Regions from separate parts of the Anoxybacillus sp. FSL W8-0382 genome, predicted to be linked through region 2. Evidence: predicted binding sites of a transcription regulator. Region 2 holds the regulator's gene; each other region holds the start of a gene.

Region 1 (5,066 bases), 2.5 Mb from region 2:
CCTTTCCCTTTGAAAAAGTTGCGTAACCGGGGACAGTTACGCAACTTTTACATCCATGTTATTGCTGTTGTTGTAATGATTCAATATTCGGCTCTGTGCCAAACCACTTTTTATAAATTTCTGTATACGTGCCATTTTCAATGACTTTTTTCAACGCTTCGTCTACTTTTTGTTTGAGTTCGCTACCTTTCGGGAACATAAAACCGTAAAATTCGGATTCAAAATGATCTGGATCTTCAAATGCCACGATTTTTGCATCTGGATTATTTTTTATATATTCGTTTGCGACAGCATTGTCCGTCACAACAGCTTCCACACCGCCGTTTAATAAGTCCATAATTGCGACGACTGTATCCTCGAACTTTTTAATATTTTTATTCTCTTTTCCTAAAATTTTTTCAACCGCTTCTTGTCCTGTTGTCCCGTTTTGCACACCGACTACTTTTCCTTGTAAATCTTTCGCGCTTTTAATCGAACTTCCTTCTTTGACAAGAATCATATGTGTCGATTCAAAGTACGGAATAGAGAAGTCGTATGTTTTTTTCCGATCATCGTTGATCGTAATACCGGAAACGGCCATATCCGCTGTTTTTCCTTGAATGGCTGCAAATAACGGATCCCAACCGATGCCTTTTAATTCATATTCTAGTCCAGCCTCGTCCATTACCGCTTTTAATAAATCAATATCAAAACCGACAATTTCTCCTTTATCCATGTACTCAAACGGCGCAAATGATGGATTTGTCACAACGGTAATTTTCTTTTTCTGTTCCTTTGATGTCGTCTTTTCTGTCGAACCGCCGCATCCGACAAGCGCGAACATAAGTATAAAAACAAGTGTTGCAATCATTCCTTTTTTTATCATTGTTACTCCCCCTTACTATTTGCTGTAAAACAATGAGTATCTTTGTATAAACATGCTATGTTCTTCATGTTTCACATATTATCAGCTTTTTATTTTTTATGCAACAAATTTTATAAAAATAATTTTTTGAAAAATATTTATTTTAGAAAATGTTTTTGATCAACATTTCACAAATTTGTCATCATTTCATCCCTCCATCTTTGTAAAGAAGTAGTATTCTTTATATAGGGGGTACTATTCCTTAATGATAATGATTGGGAGGAGATTATGATGGCGCTACTTACTGTGAACGAAGCTTTAATGGACGCTTGGAGAACGTTCAAAGGCGATAAGTGGAAAAAAGAAATTGACGTTCGCGATTTTATTTTAAATAACGTAACCGTTTACACAGGGGATGAATCGTTTTTACAAGGTCCAACTGAAGCGACAAAAACACTTTGGGAACAAGTGATGAAACTTTCAAAACTTGAACGCGAAAAAGGCGGCGTTCTCAATATGGATACGGAAATCGTATCGACCATTACATCGCACGGACCTGGCTATTTAAATAAAGAACTTGAAAAAGTTGTCGGTTTTCAAACAGACGAACCGTTTAAACGGGCACTTATGCCATTTGGTGGCATTCGCATGGCGGAGCAGGCGTGCGAAGCTTACGGATATGAAGTGAGCGATGACGTAAAGAAAATTTTTACTCAATATCGTAAAACGCATAACCAAGGCGTATTTGACGTGTATACGGACGAAATGAAAGCGGCGCGCAAAGCAGGCATCATTACAGGGCTTCCTGACGCCTATGGACGCGGCCGCATTATCGGAGACTATCGCCGCGTTGCTTTATACGGCGTTGATCGTTTAATTGAAGAAAAGAAAAAAGACTTACGAAATACAGGTGCGCGTACAATGAGCGAAGACATTATTCGTCTCCGCGAAGAACTAGCAGAGCAAATTCGCGCCCTCCAAGAACTAAAAGAAATGGCGGCAAGCTACGGCTACGATATTTCAAAGCCGGCGCGCAACGCACACGAAGCGTTCCAATGGTTATATTTCGCTTATCTTGCGGCGATTAAAGAACAAAACGGTGCAGCAATGAGTTTAGGTCGCGTTTCTACGTTTTTAGATATTTATATCGAACGCGACTTGCAAGAAGGGACATTAACAGAACGGGAAGCACAAGAGCTCGTTGACCATTTCGTTATGAAGTTACGCCTCGTCAAATTCGCGCGAACACCAGAATATAATGAGCTATTTAGCGGCGACCCAACGTGGGTAACCGAGTCGATCGGCGGTGTCGCGATTGACGGCCGTCCGCTTGTGACGAAAAACTCATTCCGCTTCTTGCATACGCTTGATAACTTAGGTCCAGCGCCAGAACCAAACTTAACGGTTCTTTGGTCGACAAAATTACCAGAAGCGTTCAAAAAATATTGCGCGAAAATGTCGATTCAAACAAGCTCTATCCAATATGAAAATGACGATTTAATGCGCCCTGAGTTCGGCGATGACTACGGCATTGCGTGCTGCGTATCCGCGATGCGCATCGGTAAACAAATGCAATTTTTCGGCGCGCGCGCAAACCTTGCGAAAGCATTATTATATGCGATTAATGGCGGCGTAGATGAAAAATTAAAAGTGCAAATCGGTCCAGAATTTGCGCCAATCACATCTGAATACTTAGATTACGATGAAGTGATGCGCAAATTTGACAACGTCATGGAATGGCTAGCTGAGTTGTACATTAATACGTTAAACGTCATCCACTACATGCACGATAAATATTGTTATGAGCGCATTGAAATGGCGCTTCATGATACAAACGTCATGCGCACGATGGCAACGGGAATTGCTGGTCTTTCTGTCGTCGCTGACTCACTTAGCGCAATTAAATATGCAAAAGTAAAAACGATTCGCGACGAAAATGGCTTAGCGGTCGACTTTGAAATTGAAGGCGACTTCCCGAAATATGGAAACAACGATGATCGCGTCGATTCAATTGCAGTCGATATTGTTGAGCGCTTTATGACAAAATTGCGCAAACATAAAACGTATCGCGATTCAAAACATACAACATCGATCTTAACAATCACGTCAAACGTCGTCTATGGGAAAAAGACAGGAAATACACCTGACGGCCGTCGCGCAGGCGAACCGTTTGCACCTGGCGCTAACCCGTTGCACGGCCGCGACACAAAAGGTGCGCTTGCGTCGTTAAGCTCTGTCGCAAAATTACCGTATGAATATGCATTAGATGGCATTTCAAACACGTTCTCAATCGTGCCAAAAGCACTCGGTAAAGATGATGCAACACGCGTTCAAAACCTTGTGGCAATTTTAGACGGATATGCTAAAAAACGCGGTCACCATTTGAACATCAACGTCTTTAACCGCGAAACGTTGCTCGATGCGATGGAACATCCTGAAAAATATCCGCAACTAACGATTCGCGTATCAGGTTATGCGGTGAACTTTATTAAATTAACACGTGAACAACAAATTGATGTCATTAATCGGACGTTCCATGAAACAATGTGACGCGGAAGCTCCCACGATGCGTGGGAGCTTTCTACCTAGGAGGCAAACATCATGAACGGATTTATTCATTCGATTGAATCGTGCGGAACAGTTGATGGTCCTGGCATTCGTTATGTCATTTTCACCCAAGGCTGTTTATTGCGTTGTCAATATTGCCACAACGCAGATACGTGGGAAATTGGCAAAGGAAAGCAAATGTCCGTCGATGAAATCATCGCTGATGCCCAAACATACTTGCCTTTTATGCAAGCATCCGGTGGTGGAATAACGGTCAGCGGTGGCGAACCGCTTTTACAAATCGATTTTCTCATTGAATTATTTAAACGATGTAAAGAGCTTGGCATTCATACAACGATTGATTCTTCAGGCGGCTGTTATACCGAGGAAGAAACGTTCCAACGAAAGCTAGATGAGTTGCTGAAGTATACGGATTTAATTTTGCTAGATTTAAAACATATCGATGAAAAAAAACATCGTAAACTAACAGGAAAAACGAATGAACATATTTTAGCGTTTGCGCGCCTACTATCAGAGCGAAACGTACCCGTTTGGATTCGTCATGTGCTCGTTCCAACCGTCACAGACGATGAAGAAGATTTACGTCGCTTAGCTGCATTCATTCGCACATTAGACAACGTCGAAAAAATTGAAGTGCTCCCATATCATCAACTAGGTGTATACAAATGGAAAGCGCTCGGACTGACGTATCCGCTTGAAGGCATCCCGACACCATCAGAAGAAAGTGTTGAAAAAGCAAAACAAATATTAGGCGTAAAATAAGCTGGTCGTCATTGACCAGCTTTTTGCATAAACCGTTTTTTTAACTCGTCCCACGTCAATTGTGTTGTCTGTTGCACGAGCCAGTCTGGAGATAAAGATGCTAAATGATTCCCGATACCGACGGAAAACATATTTGTTTGCTTAATCGCTTTCATTCCTGCCTCACCATCTTCAATGGCAACACAAAAGCGCGGATCGACATAAAGATGTTTAGCGGCCGTTAAAAAGATTTCTGGATCGGGCTTCATGCGCGTAATTGTTTTTACGTCGACGATGACGTCGAAAAATGAACGCACACCAAGCCGCTCAACAACTACACTTGCATTTGAACTTGACGATGCGAGCGCCATCGGGACGCCGTCGCGCTGAATGTCGCAAAGAAGATCCCACATTCCCGGCAACACGTCGCTCGGCGACAATTGCTCGATCAACACACGATAATATTGACCGCGCCGGTCGCCAAGGGCTCGCTTTTCTTCTTCCGACCATTCACGCGCCTTTTCTCCAAGAAGCGCCTCAACCATCGCCTGTCTGCTCATACCTTGAAGCTTTTGATTGAGCTGTCGATCAAACGGCACTCCGATTTCATCGGCGACACGTTTTGTCGCGATATAATATAGCTCAACCGTATCTGCAATGACGCCATCTAAATCAAAAATAACTGCTTTAATCATTGCGTCCTCCCATTTGACTTTCCACCATTTTTCTTAGTCGTGGGCTAAGTGAAAGCTTCATCCAATGTTCATATATTTCTTTCTTTTCCGCTAGCGACAGATGATAGCGCTCGTTCACCACTTGTTTCGCCCGCTTCGTCACATCGTAAAGAGAAATAGCTGCTGCAACGGAAATATTGAAACTTTGCACAAATCCATTCATCGGAATGACGAACTTT
Region 2 (5,066 bases):
TACAACGTTACGACCTTTTGGACCTAATGTTACTTTTACTGCATCAGCTAATTTATCTACACCGCGTAACATCGCACGACGAGCTTCTTCGCTGAATTTAATTTCTTTTGCCATACATCTTACCCCCTTGATGAAATTTTAGTTAAGTATTTTTATGTGCTTTATATGTTATCAGGCGAACGATTAACCAATCACAGCTAAAATGTCACTTTCACGCAAAATTAAGTATTCTTTTCCATCATATTTTACTTCTGTACCCGCATATTTTGAGAAGATGATGCGGTCACCAACGCTTACCTCTGGAGCTACGCGCTCACCATTATCAAGAACGCGACCTGAACCAACTGCCACAACTTTTCCTTCTTGTGGTTTTTCTTTTGCTGTGTCTGGTAAGACAATTCCGCTCGCTGTTTTTTCTTCAGTTTGAATTAATTCAATGACAATACGATCACCTAGTGGCTTCAACACGGCAAACGACCTCCTTAATTAGATTTTCGTTCCGTTATTAGCACTCATTCTTATTGAGTGCTAACACACTTATTATATTAATGAACTTTTTTTAATTTTGCAAGTAGGAAGTTAAAAATTTTTCATTAAATGATTCCCTCTTTAACATTATGTCTTTCCTTTCGAAATTCATACAAAAAATATGATAAAATGAAAAAGTATTCAATTTAGAAAGCAGAGGACGATCATTCGCTCAGCTAAGGAAGCAGACGCTTAGAAAATGCTCGTCTAAAGCTAGACAATTTGCACGAAGGGGTTGAACATGTGAAAAAGCAATATTGGTATGTCATCATTACATACGTCGCTATGCAACTATCGAGTTTAGTCGGCGTTCCTTTACTTGCGCATAGCGGATTTATTAACGCATCAAATAAAGATATAGCCATATCGATCGCTTCTGGTTACTGGGCTGTTATTAGTTTCCCGATTGCTCTTTTTCTCGTTCTTTATTTTATGAAAGAAGATATGAAATACTCATATGATCGCCATCAAGCATCGATTGGCATGTCATTCTTTTGGGCGATTGGGGGGTTTTTGCTCGCTCTTTTCGCCCAAGGCATTGCAGCTAATATTGAGATGCACCTATTTGGTGTCGAAATGGGGTCCGAAAACACGAGACGCATCGTTGAAATGGTCAAATTGACACCAGCTCTTATACTCGTTACATCAGTCGTCGGACCAATTTTAGAGGAAATCATCTTTCGGAAAATTATTTTCGGGACGTTGTATCAAAAATACAATTTTTTCTTATCAGCGCTCGTCAGTTCACTTTTATTTGCTGTTGTTCATTTAGAGTTTGAACATTTGCTCTTGTATGCGACAATGGGGTTTGTGTTCGCCTTCTTATATGTGAAAACAAAACGCATTCTCGTACCTATTGCAGCACACGTGTTGATGAACACGTTTGTCGTTGCCATACAAATATTATTCGCTGAAGAAATCGAGAAGATTATGCGCGAAGCAGAACAAATGCAATTCGTCATTTGGAGGCTGTTTTCATGAAATATGAACCACTATTTTACTTTCTAATGGGCATTTTATTTACTTATTTTGCTGTGGATAGTGCTGATGACGGCATTTGGGACGTAACAACAATGCTGTTCATCCTAATTGCAACATTTGATTTTGGCACAGCTATTCGCTCTTTATTGAAAAAAACCTCCCGCTCATAAACGGGAGGTTTATTCATTTCCGTAATGCTTTAAAAAATAAACGAGTGACTGCAATTCGACCGCTAAATCAATATGATGAACACGAATGTGTTCTGGCACATGCAGGCGAGCAGGTGTAAAGTTTAAAATCCCTTTAATCCCCTGTTGAACAAGTCGGTCAGTAATCGGTTGAGCAACTTGGGCAGGAACAGTTAAAATCGCTACGGCAATTCCCCCGAGTTTCTCCTCCAATTCATCTAAATGATAAACCGGAACCCCTCCGACTTCTGTTCCGACTTTATCTGGATCTACATCGAACGCCATCACAATTTTCGTATTATTGTTTTTGCTGAAATTGTAGTTTAAAAATGCAGTCCCTAAATTTCCAACCCCAAATAACGCCACTTCTGTCGTCTCATCTTGGTCTAACGTTTTACGAAAAAATGACAGCAAATAATTGACATTATATCCGTATCCTTTTTTTCCAAGCGCACCAAAGTATGAAAAATCTCGGCGAATCGTTGCTGAATCGACTTTTACAGCTTCGCTTAACTCCGCTGAAGATACACGTTGCTTGCCTGATGCATGCAAGTTTTTCAAAAAACGATAGTACAACGGTAGTCGCTTTGCGGTCGCCTGCGGAATTTTTGGCTGTTCATTATTCACGAGTCAATCCCCCACATTTCCTTTCACAAATAGTTAGCGCTTTCATTTTTCTCTCCTATACGTCTAAAAAATTCTTCCCACTTCTAAACTATACACTATTTTTTTCATTCTGTCTTTCCTTTGTACCCTTTATTATTATTTTTGTCAAATTTGTTATTCGTACACTAGTGTTGCCGAATATCAAGAAAGTACGTTACACTATCAAAAGAAGATTGAGGTGAGAAAGAATGATCATTTTACAAGTAAATCAACTATCCAAATCATATGGAGCAGAACAAGTTTTATCAGACATTAAGCTTGAAATACAAGAAAAAGACCGTATTGCGTTAGTTGGAAGAAATGGCGCGGGAAAATCGACATTATTAAAAATCATTGCCGGACAGTTGTCATACGACACAGGCGAAATCATTAAACCGAAACACGTAACGATCGGTTATTTAGATCAATATACAGGGTTGCAAGCGCATCGTTCCATTTGGGAAGAAATGCTCGATGTGTTTGCCCCGCTACAACAAATGGAAAAACAATTACGCGAACTAGAACAACAAATGAGTTTACATGATGCTGACTATGAGCGCCTACTTGAGCAATATGATCGTTTACAAACAGAATTCAAAGAAAAAGGCGGCTATCAATATGAAGCAGATATTCGTTCGGTTCTCCATGGTCTCCGCTTCTCACAGTACGATTATACGACAAAAGTATCTACATTGAGCGGTGGACAGCGGACGAGGCTAGCGCTTGGTAAACTGCTCCTTACAAGGCCCGATTTGCTCATTTTAGATGAACCGACAAACCATTTAGATATGGAAACGTTGCAATGGCTTGAACAATATTTAAAAAATTACGATGGAGCCATTCTTATCGTCTCCCACGATCGCTATTTTCTTGACCAAATCGTGACACAAGTGTATGAACTATCACGCACAAAAATAAAAAAATATGTCGGAAACTATACAAGCTACTTACAACAACGTGCTGAACAATTTGAACAACAACTAAAATTGTATGAAAAACAACAAGAGGAAATTACAAAATTAAAAGATTTTATTCAACGCAACATCGCTCGTGCATCAACAACGAAGCGAGCACAAAGCCGTAGAAAACAATTAGAAAAAATGAATATCATCGACAAGCCACTCGGTGATGAAAAATCGGCATCGTTTCGTTTCGAAATCGAACGCCCAAGCGGAAATGATGTGCTAACAGCTAACGATTTAGCGATCGGTTACGATCACATCATTGCAAAAAATCTTTCGTTTCGCATCACTCGCGGTGATAGTATCGCATTAATTGGACCAAATGGAATTGGAAAATCAACTCTTTTAAAAACGATCATCAAACAACTCCATCCGAAACAAGGAGAAATACGCTACGGAACAAACGTACAAATTGGCTATTATGATCAAGAACAAGCACAATTAACATCAAACAAACGAGTGATCGACGAACTGTGGGACGAAGATCGATTAAGAACAGAGAAAGAAATTCGGACCATTCTCGGCAACTTTTTATTTTCTGGTGACGACGTATTGAAGCCTGTTCAGACGTTAAGCGGTGGAGAAAAAGCGCGACTCGCTCTCGCTAAACTCATGATGAAGAAAGCAAACGTATTAGTTTTAGATGAACCGACAAACCATTTGGATTTAGATAGCAAAGAAGTGCTAGAACAAGCGCTCATAGAATACCCAGGAACAATTATATTCGTTTCACACGATCGTTATTTTATTAACAAAATTGCAACAAAAATATATGAGTTATCCACAGACGGTCTTGTTGAGTATTTAGGGGACTATGATTATTACGTAGCAAAAAAAGCAGAGCTGCTTGAGCTTGGACAAATTAGCCAAAAAACTAAAACGGGCGAATCGTTGTCACCAAAACGTTCGTACGAAGAAGAAAAAGAACGAAAAAAATTAGAACGACAACGACAACGAAAAATCGAACAGCTAGAAACGGAAATGGAGCGAATCGAACAACAAATTGCTACGTATGAACAACAATTATATGATCCTTCCTGTTACAACGACTATGAAAAAGCTCGGGATACTCAAGGAAAAATTGATGAGCTGAAACAAAAATTCGACGAGTTATTCGAACAATGGGAACTTTTACAAAAATAATAACGAGCTAGCTCCATTTGTGGGCTAGCTCATCTTTTACACAAAGATATCCACAGAAAAAACACCTAAATATAAGTTATTCACCAACTTTTCCACATTACCCACAACAACAAAAGAAAAATCCCCCATTTTGTTGTGGTTAACTTGTTATGATAAAATAACATACAATCAACGTTTTCCACATTATTCACATGTATGTGGATAAAATAATCCACAACAAGCTGAATTGTTCTTAGAAAAATTCGTATGACAATTAGAAAAAGGTGCCCCATTGCTTTTGGGACACCTTCTTACTATAACAGTAAACTTGGGTTTGCATTTAATGCCATGGTGGCACGCTTTCCTTGTTGAAATAATACTGTTCCCGCTGCTGCAATCATCGCTGCATTATCTGTACAAAGCGACAACGGCGGGATAACTAACTCGACTTCTGGCAGTTGATTCATTTGTTTTTGTAATTGTGTACGTAACCCTTCATTTGCCGCCACACCGCCAGCCAGCAATATTTGTTTTACGCTGTAATGCATGGCTGCTTCGATTGTTTTTCTCACTAATACCTCAACGACACTTGCTTGAAAACTTGCCGCCATATCTTCAGGTCGGATCATTTCTCCACGTT
Region 3 (5,066 bases), 1.2 Mb from region 2:
CAAGCGTTTAAGTGATACAATCGAAGCGTTATATCAACACTCGATTAGTACAGGAACCCTTGCCAATATGGTGAAACGAGGACGCGAAGCGCTGGAATCAAATATGGACATCATCGAAGACGCCTTACTTGAATCCAACATCCTGCATGTCGATGAAACGAGTTTGCGCATCAATGGGAAACTCGCATGGGTGCATGTCGCGTGTACATCGAGATATACATACTTGGCTTCTCACGCTTCTCGTGGAAAGAAAGCAACGGATGAGATCGGGATTCTTCCACAATACAAAGGGACGATGATGCACGATGGGTTCGGTACGTATCCGAAATACACACATGCCACCCATGCCCTTTGTCATGCCCACCATTTGCGTGAGTTAAAAGGATTCATCGAACAAGGGCATACGTGGGCGATGCGCATGACCACGTTTCTGTTAGCCGCCAAGCAAGCCGTCGAAGCCCATCACGGTGCACTTTCCGAAGAAGAAGCGAGACGGTGGGAACGAGTGTATGATCGCATCCTAGAAAGAGCACAACATCGATTGGAAACGATGACACCTCTTCCGAAAAAAGCACTCGCTTTTGTTCGACGGCTTCAGAAACGAAAGGAAGAAGCGTTGCGTTTCTTACGTGAAGTACATGTTCCCTTTGACAACAACCAAGCCGAACGCGATCTTCGCATGGTTAAAGTCAAAGAGAACATTTCGGGTACGTTTCGCGTAGAAACATTCGCCCAGTCTTTTTGTATCACAAGAAGCATCGTTTCCACACTGACGAAACACGAAAAAAACGTGTGGGATTCGTTATGTCTTCTGTTGACGGGTGACACGCTTGATCGCGTTCTTTCTACCACTTAGGGCATTTTCTATTACGGGGATGCCCTATTTGTGTTGCGCTTCTTTACATACTACTATCGGAGTGAATAGTTACAAAAAAAACCGGGCAAACGCCCGGTTTTTTTTACCAAAGTTTAAATCCTTTTGAGCCAGGAGGTGCATTTTGGATCATATCGATAAATGGAACAGTATATGCAATTAAAATGAGTACAACAGTAATGCCGATCCATAATTTCCAGTTTTCAAATACGAGTGGTGTACGCTCAGCCTGTTCAGCAACTTCAGCAACTGGAAACTCTGTCTCACCTTTTGGAGCGAAAAATGCTAAGTTTGTAACGATAATGAGCACAAGAATAATACCGATGAATAAGATTGTCCCGCCAACTGCTTGAGCGATTTGGTAAGGAATCCACTCTAGCGCTTGTGGTGCATCTCCGTATGTTGAAAATGCTGAACGGCGAGGAGCGCCAAGCAACCCTGCAAAGTGCATTGCACCAGACATGAAAATCATACCAATCGACCAAACGATCGTTTGAATGATCGCTAAACGGTTCATCGCTTTTGTCATCACACGTCCTGTTAAATGTGGGATGAGCCAATAAGCTGCACCAAAGAATGTCAATACAACGGTTGTCGCTAATGTTAAGTGGAAGTGGCCCGTTACCCAAATCGTGTTATGAACAACTTGGTTTAATTGATGTGATGCGTTGATAAGACCACCGGCACCAGCAGGGATAAAGAACAACATACCGATAAAAGGTGCAAAGAAACGAGCATCACCCCAAGGGAGTTTACGTAACCATCCGAACAATCCTGTTGCCCCTTTGGAGCGACCGTACATCTCAAACGTTGCAAACATCGAGAACGCTGTCATTAATGATGGAATAACAACCATAAACGTTAAAACAACTTGTAAGTATTTCCAAGCTGGATCGATTCCAGGCTCCACAAGTTGATGGTGGAAACCGACAGGAATCGAGAAAATTAAGAATAAAATGAACGACATGCGAGCAAGTGAGTCTGAAAACATTTTTCCGCCAATAATTTTTGGGATAATCACATACCAAATCATATATGCAGGCAATAACCAGAAATAGACGAGCGGGTGACCAAAGTACCAGAACAATGTTCGGCTCACAAGTACGTTAATGCGATCGACATAACCTAATGACCAAGGAATAAGTTGGAATAATACAGTTGCTGCAACACCGAGCGAGCAAACGAGCCATAACACCATGTTAACAACAGACATGAACGTAAGTAACGGACTTACTTGACCAGGATGAGCTTTTTTCCATTTTGCATAATGAGCGAACATCGCAAATCCACTCACCCAGCTACCGACAACAACAAGTGTTAAACCAATATAAAAACCCGCGTGTGCTTGTAGTGGTGCATAGAATGTATATAAAACAGAAGCTTCACCAATTAAAATGTAAAAGGCAGTAATTGCTGTACCAATTGTCATGAGCCAAAAACCGACCCATCCCCAAAAGCGTGCGCGATCAGAAAGCGTTCCAGCCGTCCGACTTACAGCTGCAAATTGAAAACCGATAATGAAAAATGTAGTTAAAACGAGTCCAAGCAATACGCCATGCGTTGTTAAAATTGTATAATAGCTAATGCCTGCCGGTAATTCTAGTTTTCCAGAGCGTACAAGTACTTGTAATAGACCAGCGAGTCCTCCTAACGCCAGAGCAACGAAAGCGACATAAATATGGGCCATGGCTAATTTGCCATCACGTGCATCTACTTTCCAAGTTCCGTTCATCATTGTTCAACCACCTTCACTTTCGCCGTCATTAAGTGGTGACCGGCACCGCAATATTCGTTACACAAAATGACATACTCACCGACTTTATCGAATGTTTGTGTGTAGCTGCTTACATAACCAGGTTCAACCATCATATTTACGTTTGTTCCGGCCATTTCAAATCCGTGAATGACATCTTTCGTTGCTACGTTGATCGTTACTTTTGCTCCTTTTGGAATTTCGACTTGATTTGGCGTGTACGCAAATGCAGAAGCAACGATATTGAGTTGATATTCATTGTCTCCAGTTTTAATAAGACCAGGTTTATCAAATGGTGGTGTTTGATCGACTTTTTCCGGATCGATCGTTGTTAAACAGCTTGGCGGCTGTGTTCCTTGTGCGAATGCACCAACTCCTAAGACAGCTAAAAATACAAATAATGAACCGATGCCGAAAAACAGCCAAATTTTTTCATATTTATGCATGTGCATAACGTCCCGTCTCCTTTCTCTCTATAAACGATTCAAAAACAAGAAATATACGCTTACCCACGTGAAAATGAGGAAAAATCCTAAAAATAAAACAGAAGCGAGCGTTCCTTTCAATGTAGGCTCTTTCTCCACTTTTGTTTTTGGGGTGTTTGTGTTTAATTGGGTTTTCATTTTTATTCCTCCCTCCCTAAATAAACCTTAATTAGAAATGTATACACTTACATCATACAAAACAATTTGCGAAATGAAACGCTTTCTTCGTACATTTCACAAATTGTTCATTCGTTACTTTACCATCATCATAACCGTAAAAATAAGGAGTAGCTGTGACTTTTGTCACACAAATTTTGTGAGGTTGTGAAAAAAGTGTGAAATATTTAGAAAAAGATGGATAAAAAATAAAAAAGAAGCTTACAAACGCAAGCTTCTCTTTGCACTTATTCGTTATCAATTGTTAAAATAAGCTGCAATTCTCCTTTATTTTCAAAGTGAATCGGCACGCGAAATGCTTTATCAAAACCGTAAATTCTTGTTTGACCAACAAGAACAGTAGGAGGAGTGATATCGATTGTAATTCCTTTTTGAGATACGATCGTTGCTAAGTTTCCTGCAATCATATTGCCGAGCTCACCGGTAAATGATTCGAGCATTTCACCTTCTAAAGGCATGCCGAACATCGTTTCTCCGATACTTCCAAATATCGTTTCATGCCCTTCAATCATTAGGCGTCCCCGTAAGTCTCCGGTCATCCCAATCAATACATTAATGGACGTTTGAGTGAAAGGTTGTGTAAACAATGAAGGTTTTTCGATTGTCATTGCTAGCGGGATGACAGAGCGAATCGATTCGATCGTTCCGTTTAAAATCGTTGTAATTTTCTCATCTAAAGCCATAACAAGCCCCCTTTTTCTTCATCATAACAAATTTTTCGTTTCGATTACATCATTTTTCGACAAATCTAGACAAAGAAAACATAAAAAAAACATAGTGACGAAACAATAAATTGCGTTATAATGGAAGTGCACAACAACATACCTCCTTTCAAAACGTCGAAAGCTTTCCTCCTATTGTGGTGAGGGAGGCTTTTTTACTTAAATTGTTTTTAAGAAAAAACGGGATTTGTGTTTCGCAAATTGAACATTTTGTCGTACATCCAGGTGGTAAATTCGTGTAGAGGAACAGGCGCTACGTTTATTAAAATCCCCTCATAAGTAGGGGGATTTTATTTTTCTGTGAACTACAGTAAAATGAAGGTAGATTTTTTAAAAGGGGTATGGGGAAAATGCATATGACAAAAACACAATCATTGCAACAATGGTTATATTGTCTCATCGCACTTCATGACGAATTTATCAAAAGAGGTGACATGACTCAAGCAAATAAAACAAGACAATTAATTAAAAAAGTGTATCATAAAGAGTTTACGATTGCTCTTTGTGGACACTTTTCTGCAGGAAAATCTAGTTTAATTAATGAGTTGATCGGTGCTCAGCTTTTACCGTCTAGTCCAATTCCGACAAGTGCAAATCTTGTGAAAGTAAAAACAGGGAAACCGTATGCGCGTGTATATTATAAATCTGGCGAACGGATTGAATATACGGCTCCTTATGATTACGACGAAGTGAAAACGTTTTGTCGGGATGGCGACACCATTGACATGATCGAGATTAGCGATGAAACAGAGGTGATTCCGTCCGGAATAGTACTTATGGATACACCAGGTATTGATTCAACCGATGATGCTCATCGCTTGGCGACAGAGTCGGCACTTCATTTAGCGGACGTCATATTTTATGTGATGGATTACAATCATGTTCAAGCGGAATTGAACTTCGAGTTTACGAAGCGTTTGTCACAGTATGGAAAAACGCTATACTTAGTTGTGAATCAAATTGATAAACATCGTGATGAAGAACTTCTATTTTCACAGTTTACTCGTTCTGTCGAGGAATCGTTTCAGCAGTGGGGCATCACATTTGAACGAATA
Region 4 (5,066 bases), 1.1 Mb from region 2:
TTTCGTGACTCATACATGCATACCCCACCAGCTTTTCAAGCGACTGCGCAGCCTGTCGATACGAAGAACCCGTCACGGCGAGATGAATCGCTGTCTCCTCTAATAGCGGACTCACTCCATGCGCCCCATCGAACTGAAGAAAGACATCGAGTAAAGACGTATACACCTTTTTTTCACGGTCAAAGTAGTAGTTTCGCTTCACTTCCACCTCTCCAAATAGCGTTTGGAGTCGGATCGTCCGCTTATCTTTGAGCGCATATCGTTTCTTGTCCCGCTGTTCTGCCAATGTGCGGTCGATCTCCTCCAACACCTGTTGAAGGAGATGACCATATTGTTTTTGCATATGTCTAAATAAAGACTGTTCGATCTCTTTTAATGTCAAGCCGTTTGTGATATAATCCTGCATGGGCTCCACTCCTTTCTTTGGTTGTATTTTTTTCTCACTTACTACCTTACCAGGAGGAGAGCCCGTTTTTCATCTATTTTGCTTACATATCTGACAGGTTCCTTATTATACCAAATCAGGAACCTGTCTTTTTTTCTCCCACAAACATTTTACTCATACAGTGACGGAACGAACGATGGAACGAAATGGACAGCTGATGCTCGTTCCTGATTACGAAGTCGAAAGCTACTGGGTGCGCCTCGAAGGATACGAGCATGTTCGAATGAGTGATGTGCTCGCATTGTATCATGATCATGCGACATGCGAACAGTTTCATAGCGAACTGAAAAGCGACTTAGATTTAGAGCGACTTCCATCAGGGAAGATGAAAACGAATGCGCTCGTGTTAGTCATGGGAGCATTCGTGTACAACCTTCTTCGCCTGATTGGACAAGATCTATTAAGCGATCCGAGACATCCATTACATCATAAAGTGAAACGCCGCCGCATCAAGACGATCATTCAGACGGTGATCACGATGGCAGGTCGACTCGTCCGCCGATCACGACAGATCTGGATGAAACTGACGCGAAGGAGTGGCTATAGCGAGCCCCTACTGAACATTTACATAAAATGGAGAGAAGGAGCATAACGAACGATTGTTCGCAATTCTGTACTCATCCTAACCCTCTGTCCTTTTTTGTTTTTTCTTTGGTTTATATACCTAAAAAAGATATTTATTTCATTTCTGAGAGTGAAGATGACATCTGTTTTAAACATAAAAAGGGAATAGTGGATCACGCATCCATAAAACCAGCAAAAAAGTCAAAGTCGATGTCAATCCATCACGGATTCAGGATAAAATAATCACCTTAGATGAACGAAGGCTGGGCGACGTATTGGCATCAGCGCATTTTGCGCGAGATGGATTTGACGAGCGATGAGGCGATTGAATTTGCGAAACTGAACGCCAACGTCGTGCAACCGTCGCGCACTGGCATCAATCCGTGTTATTTAGGACTGAAAATTTTTGAAGACATTGAAGAGCGGTGGAACAACCCGACTGAGGAGATGAAAAAATACGGCGTCAAGCCGGGGTCGGGGAGGGCGAAAATTTTTGAAGTGCGCGAACTCGAATCCGACATTTCGTTTTTGCGCAACTATTTAACGAAAGAGCTCGTTATGCGCGAAGATATGTATTTGTTCCAAAAACAGGGGAAAGAATATAAAATCGTCGACAAAAACTGGGATCATATCCGCGACTAACTCGTCAGCATGCGGGTAAACGGCGGATTCCCGTATATCACGGTCAATGACGGCGATTATATGCGCAACGGAGAGTTGTATTTGAAGCATTGGTATGAAGGAATCGAACTCGATCTGAAGTATTTAGAAAAAGTGCTCCCATACATTTATCAGTTGTGGGGCCGTCCGGTCCATATGGAGACGGTCGTCGAGGAAAAGCCGATGTTGTTTACGTATGACGGGAAAAAGGTGCATCGGAAATATTTATAACATGAGGGCAGGGATCCCCTGCTTTTTTTGTTTGTCACGATGAATATGTGAAAAATGACACAAATTATTCGAAATCATGCCGAATAGCGTCCACGATTTTATGAAATAATATGAAATAATATGAAGTGGATAATTTGTGATGATTGTCACAAATTCTTCACCACTGTTTGTTTGCTCGGGGGGTAGATATGTGGAAGCGGCATGAAAAAACGCTTGTGTTTGTTAGCTTTGCTGTTGCGGCTGTTGTCTTGCTTTCCTTGATTGGTCGCTTGTTTTCATAAGGGGGGATGAATCGTGAACGGTTACGATCCGGTGCTGCTTAGCCGTATTTTGACGGGATTGACGCTGACGGTTCACATCATTTATGCCACGATCGGCGTCGGGGTTCCACTGATGATCGCCATTGCCCAGTGGGTTGGGATTCGCAAAAATGATATGCATTACATCTTACTCGCTCGCCGCTGGACGCGCGGTTTTGTCATCACCGTAGCGGTTGGCGTGGTGACAGGAACAGCGATCGGCTTGCAGCTGTCGCTTTTATGGCCGAGCTTTATGCAGCTGGCTGGCCAAGTGATCAGCTTGCCGCTGTTCATGGAGACGTTCGCCTTCTTTTTTGAAGCCATTTTCCTCGGCATTTATTTGTATACATGGGATCGGTTCGAAAATCAGAAAAAACATTTGCTTTTGCTTATCCCGGTGGCAATCGGGTCTTCAGCATCAGCCATGTTTATTACGATGGTGAACGCGTTTATGAATACGCCGCAAGGGTTTGAATTTAAAAACGGCGAGTTTGTCAACATCGATCCAATCGCGGCTATGTTCAACCCAGCGATGCCGACGAAAGTCGCCCATGTGCTGGCGACTTCGTATATGACGTCAGCATTCGTGCTTGCTTCGATTGCCGCTTGGCATTTATGGAAAGGCAATCGTCACATTTATCATCGCAAGGCACTTCATTTAATGATGAAAACAGTTTTTATTTTTTCGGTAGCCAGTGTATTGATTGGCGACTTATCGGGCAAATTTTTAGCCGAATACCAGCCAGAAAAGCTGGCGGCCGCTGAATGGCATTTTGAAACGAGCTCCCACGCGCCGCTCGTGTTGTTTGGCATGCTGACAGAGGATGGCGAGGTGAAGTATGCCATTAAAATCCCATATGCGTTAAGCATTTTGGCGCACAACCACCCGGGGGCGGTTGTGACCGGGCTGAACGAATTTCCGGAAGATGAACGCCCACCACTGTACATTCATTACTTATTCGATGTGATGGTCACGATCGGGGTGTTTTTAATGGTTGTCGCAGCCGCGTATTGGCTCGGATCGATTTTCCGCTGGAAGTGGACGGCGAAAAAGTGGTTTTTTGGACTGCTGGTGGCGGGAGGGCCGCTGGCGATGGTTGCGATTGAGGCGGGATGGTACTTAGCGGAAGTCGGGCGGCAGCCGTGGATTTTGCGTGGCTATATGAAAACGGCGGAAGGAGCGACATCGTCGGCGCATGTGGATACGATGCTTGTGTTGTTTTGCCTTTTGTATATGGTGTTAGTAATTGCGAGCGCAATAGTGCTCATCCGTATGTTCCGCCGCAACCCGGTTGAACGGGAGCTGGCAGAGCGGTCCAATAATGGGGAGGTGGCGCCATGACGCTCGAAGTCATTGGCATTTCGGTGTTATGGCTGTTTTTGTTCGGGTACATTATCGTTGGCTCGATTGATTTCGGGGCTGGGTTTTTCAGCGCCTATAGCCATTGGGCAAACAAACAGCATATTTTGCACCGCATCATTCAGCGCTATCTTTCCCCTGTATGGGAAGTGACGAACGTCTTTCTTGTCTTTTTCTTTGTCGGCATTGTCGGCTTTTTTCCGAAAACGGCGTATTATTACGGTTCTATTTTGCTTGTCCCGGCGAGCATCTCCATCATTTTGTTAGCTATTCGCGGCTCGTACTATGCGTTTCATACGTATGGGGGGACGGAACGGAACTGGTATTTAATCGCTTATGGATTGACGGGGTTGTTTATTCCGGCCTCCCTGTCCATCGTGTTGACGATTTCTGAAGGCGGGTTTGTGGAGGTAGGCGCCTCAGGCGTTACGCTGGATTATGGGAAGCTGTTTGCAAGCCCGTTGTCATGGAGCATTGTGCTGCTCAGTGTGACGAGTGTTCTTTACATTTCTGCCGTTTTCTTAACGTACTATGCGGACGAGGCCAAGGATGAACGGGCGCGGGCGCTGTTGCGCCGCTACGCTCTTCTTTGGAGCGGGCCGACGATGTTGTCAGCGCTGCTCATTATTTACCAGCTCCGCTACCATAATCCCGAGCATTACGCCAACCTATGGAATGTGGCGTGGATGCTGGTCATTTCCTTTTTGTTTTTTGTCATTACCGTTTGGCTGCTTTGGCGGCAGCGGCGGTTCGGCTGGGCGTTTATTGCGCTGTTGTTTCAATACGCGTTCGCCTTTTACGCCTATGGCATTTCACATTATCCGTATTTGTTATACCCGTATTTGACGATTTATGACGGGTTTACGAATGAGACGATGGCTATGGCGTTGATCGTCGCGTTTATTGCCGGCCTCCTGTTATTAATTCCGTCACTTTATTTGCTTATGCGCCTCTTTGTGTTTAACAAGGCGTACGTTAAAGGAAAATGGGAAGGGGGAAAAGGATAATGCAAACATTTTTGATCATGTATGCGCCGATGATCATCGTCGCCCTGTCGATCATCGCCGCGTTTTGGGCTGGTTTGAAAGATGTGTACGTAGATGAATAAACACAATTTCAGCGTCCTGGTAATGCATAGTTTGCCGCCAATCGCCCACACTAGCGGATGACAACGAATAGAGAAAGGATGGGCGATCATGAAAGAAATATTGGAGCGTGTGAAAGAGCAGCTGGAACAATCGTTTGACGAACCGCGCTCGACGAGTCTTGATGGGGCGATTCATGAGCTTGAACGGTTAAAAGCGAGCGCCAGGGATAAACGGCAAATGATCGAAGATGTCATCCGTGCGGTGACTCACGCGCGCAATGCGCGAATGGAGCTGGCCGAGGCGGGAGATGAATCGGCGACAAACGCTTTCGCTGAGGCCTACCGGGCGCTCGATCAAGCGATTGAATCGTACAGTGGCGTCGATAACGACCTGGTGTAAGACGGATGGGGGCCCCTTGG

Evidence for each region. Region 2 encodes Rex, which represses fermentation and respiration genes when NADH is low (regulators of the CRP and FNR family bind a similar motif). Its sites were predicted from a motif close to TTGTGAAATATTTCACAA; they were not measured.
Region 1: pflB (formate C-acetyltransferase) is a predicted target of Rex. The motif match lies at 1,021-1,038, and genes of this name have one in related genera.
Region 3: NSS60_RS07410 (cytochrome c oxidase subunit 2A) is a predicted target of Rex. The motif match lies at 3,446-3,463, and genes of this name have one in related genera.
Region 4: NSS60_RS06845 (cytochrome ubiquinol oxidase subunit I) is a predicted target of Rex. The motif match lies at 1,946-1,963, and genes of this name have one in related genera.

What each region holds. Positions count from the first base shown of each region.
Region 1 covers NZ_JBBOPX010000001.1:2,709,317-2,714,382, forward strand. Annotated here, with positions in the region: gene NSS60_RS14340 (basic amino acid ABC transporter substrate-binding protein) at 59-865, opposite strand; gene pflB (formate C-acetyltransferase) at 1,166-3,394, shown strand; gene pflA (pyruvate formate-lyase-activating protein) at 3,446-4,174, shown strand; gene pgmB (beta-phosphoglucomutase) at 4,183-4,848, opposite strand; gene NSS60_RS14360 (TrmH family RNA methyltransferase) at 4,841-5,066, opposite strand, start outside.
Region 2 covers NZ_JBBOPX010000001.1:210,961-216,026, reverse strand. Annotated here, with positions in the region: gene groL (chaperonin GroEL) at 1-114, opposite strand, end outside; gene groES (co-chaperone GroES) at 184-468, opposite strand; gene NSS60_RS01260 (CPBP family intramembrane glutamic endopeptidase) at 772-1,509, shown strand; gene NSS60_RS01255 (YdiK family protein) at 1,506-1,679, shown strand; gene NSS60_RS01250 (redox-sensing transcriptional repressor Rex) at 1,689-2,324, opposite strand; gene NSS60_RS01245 (ABC-F family ATP-binding cassette domain-containing protein) at 2,552-4,447, shown strand; gene tsaD (tRNA (adenosine(37)-N6)-threonylcarbamoyltransferase complex transferase subunit TsaD) at 4,741-5,066, opposite strand, start outside.
Region 3 covers NZ_JBBOPX010000001.1:1,397,535-1,402,600, forward strand. Annotated here, with positions in the region: gene tnpC (IS66 family transposase) at 1-856, shown strand, start outside; gene NSS60_RS07400 (b(o/a)3-type cytochrome-c oxidase subunit 1) at 960-2,609, opposite strand; gene NSS60_RS07405 (cytochrome c oxidase subunit II) at 2,606-3,079, opposite strand; gene NSS60_RS07410 (cytochrome c oxidase subunit 2A) at 3,101-3,250, opposite strand; gene NSS60_RS07415 (chemotaxis protein CheX) at 3,517-3,972, opposite strand; gene NSS60_RS07420 (dynamin family protein) at 4,353-5,066, shown strand, end outside.
Region 4 covers NZ_JBBOPX010000001.1:1,290,616-1,295,681, forward strand. Annotated here, with positions in the region: gene NSS60_RS06830 (ISLre2 family transposase) at 1-406, opposite strand, end outside; partial or broken gene NSS60_RS06835 (transposase) at 567-1,037, shown strand; partial or broken gene NSS60_RS06840 (SpoVR family protein) at 1,262-1,900, shown strand; gene NSS60_RS06845 (cytochrome ubiquinol oxidase subunit I) at 2,195-3,541, shown strand; gene NSS60_RS06850 (cytochrome d ubiquinol oxidase subunit II) at 3,538-4,566, shown strand; gene cydS (cytochrome bd oxidase small subunit CydS) at 4,566-4,667, shown strand; gene NSS60_RS06855 (hypothetical protein) at 4,756-5,046, shown strand.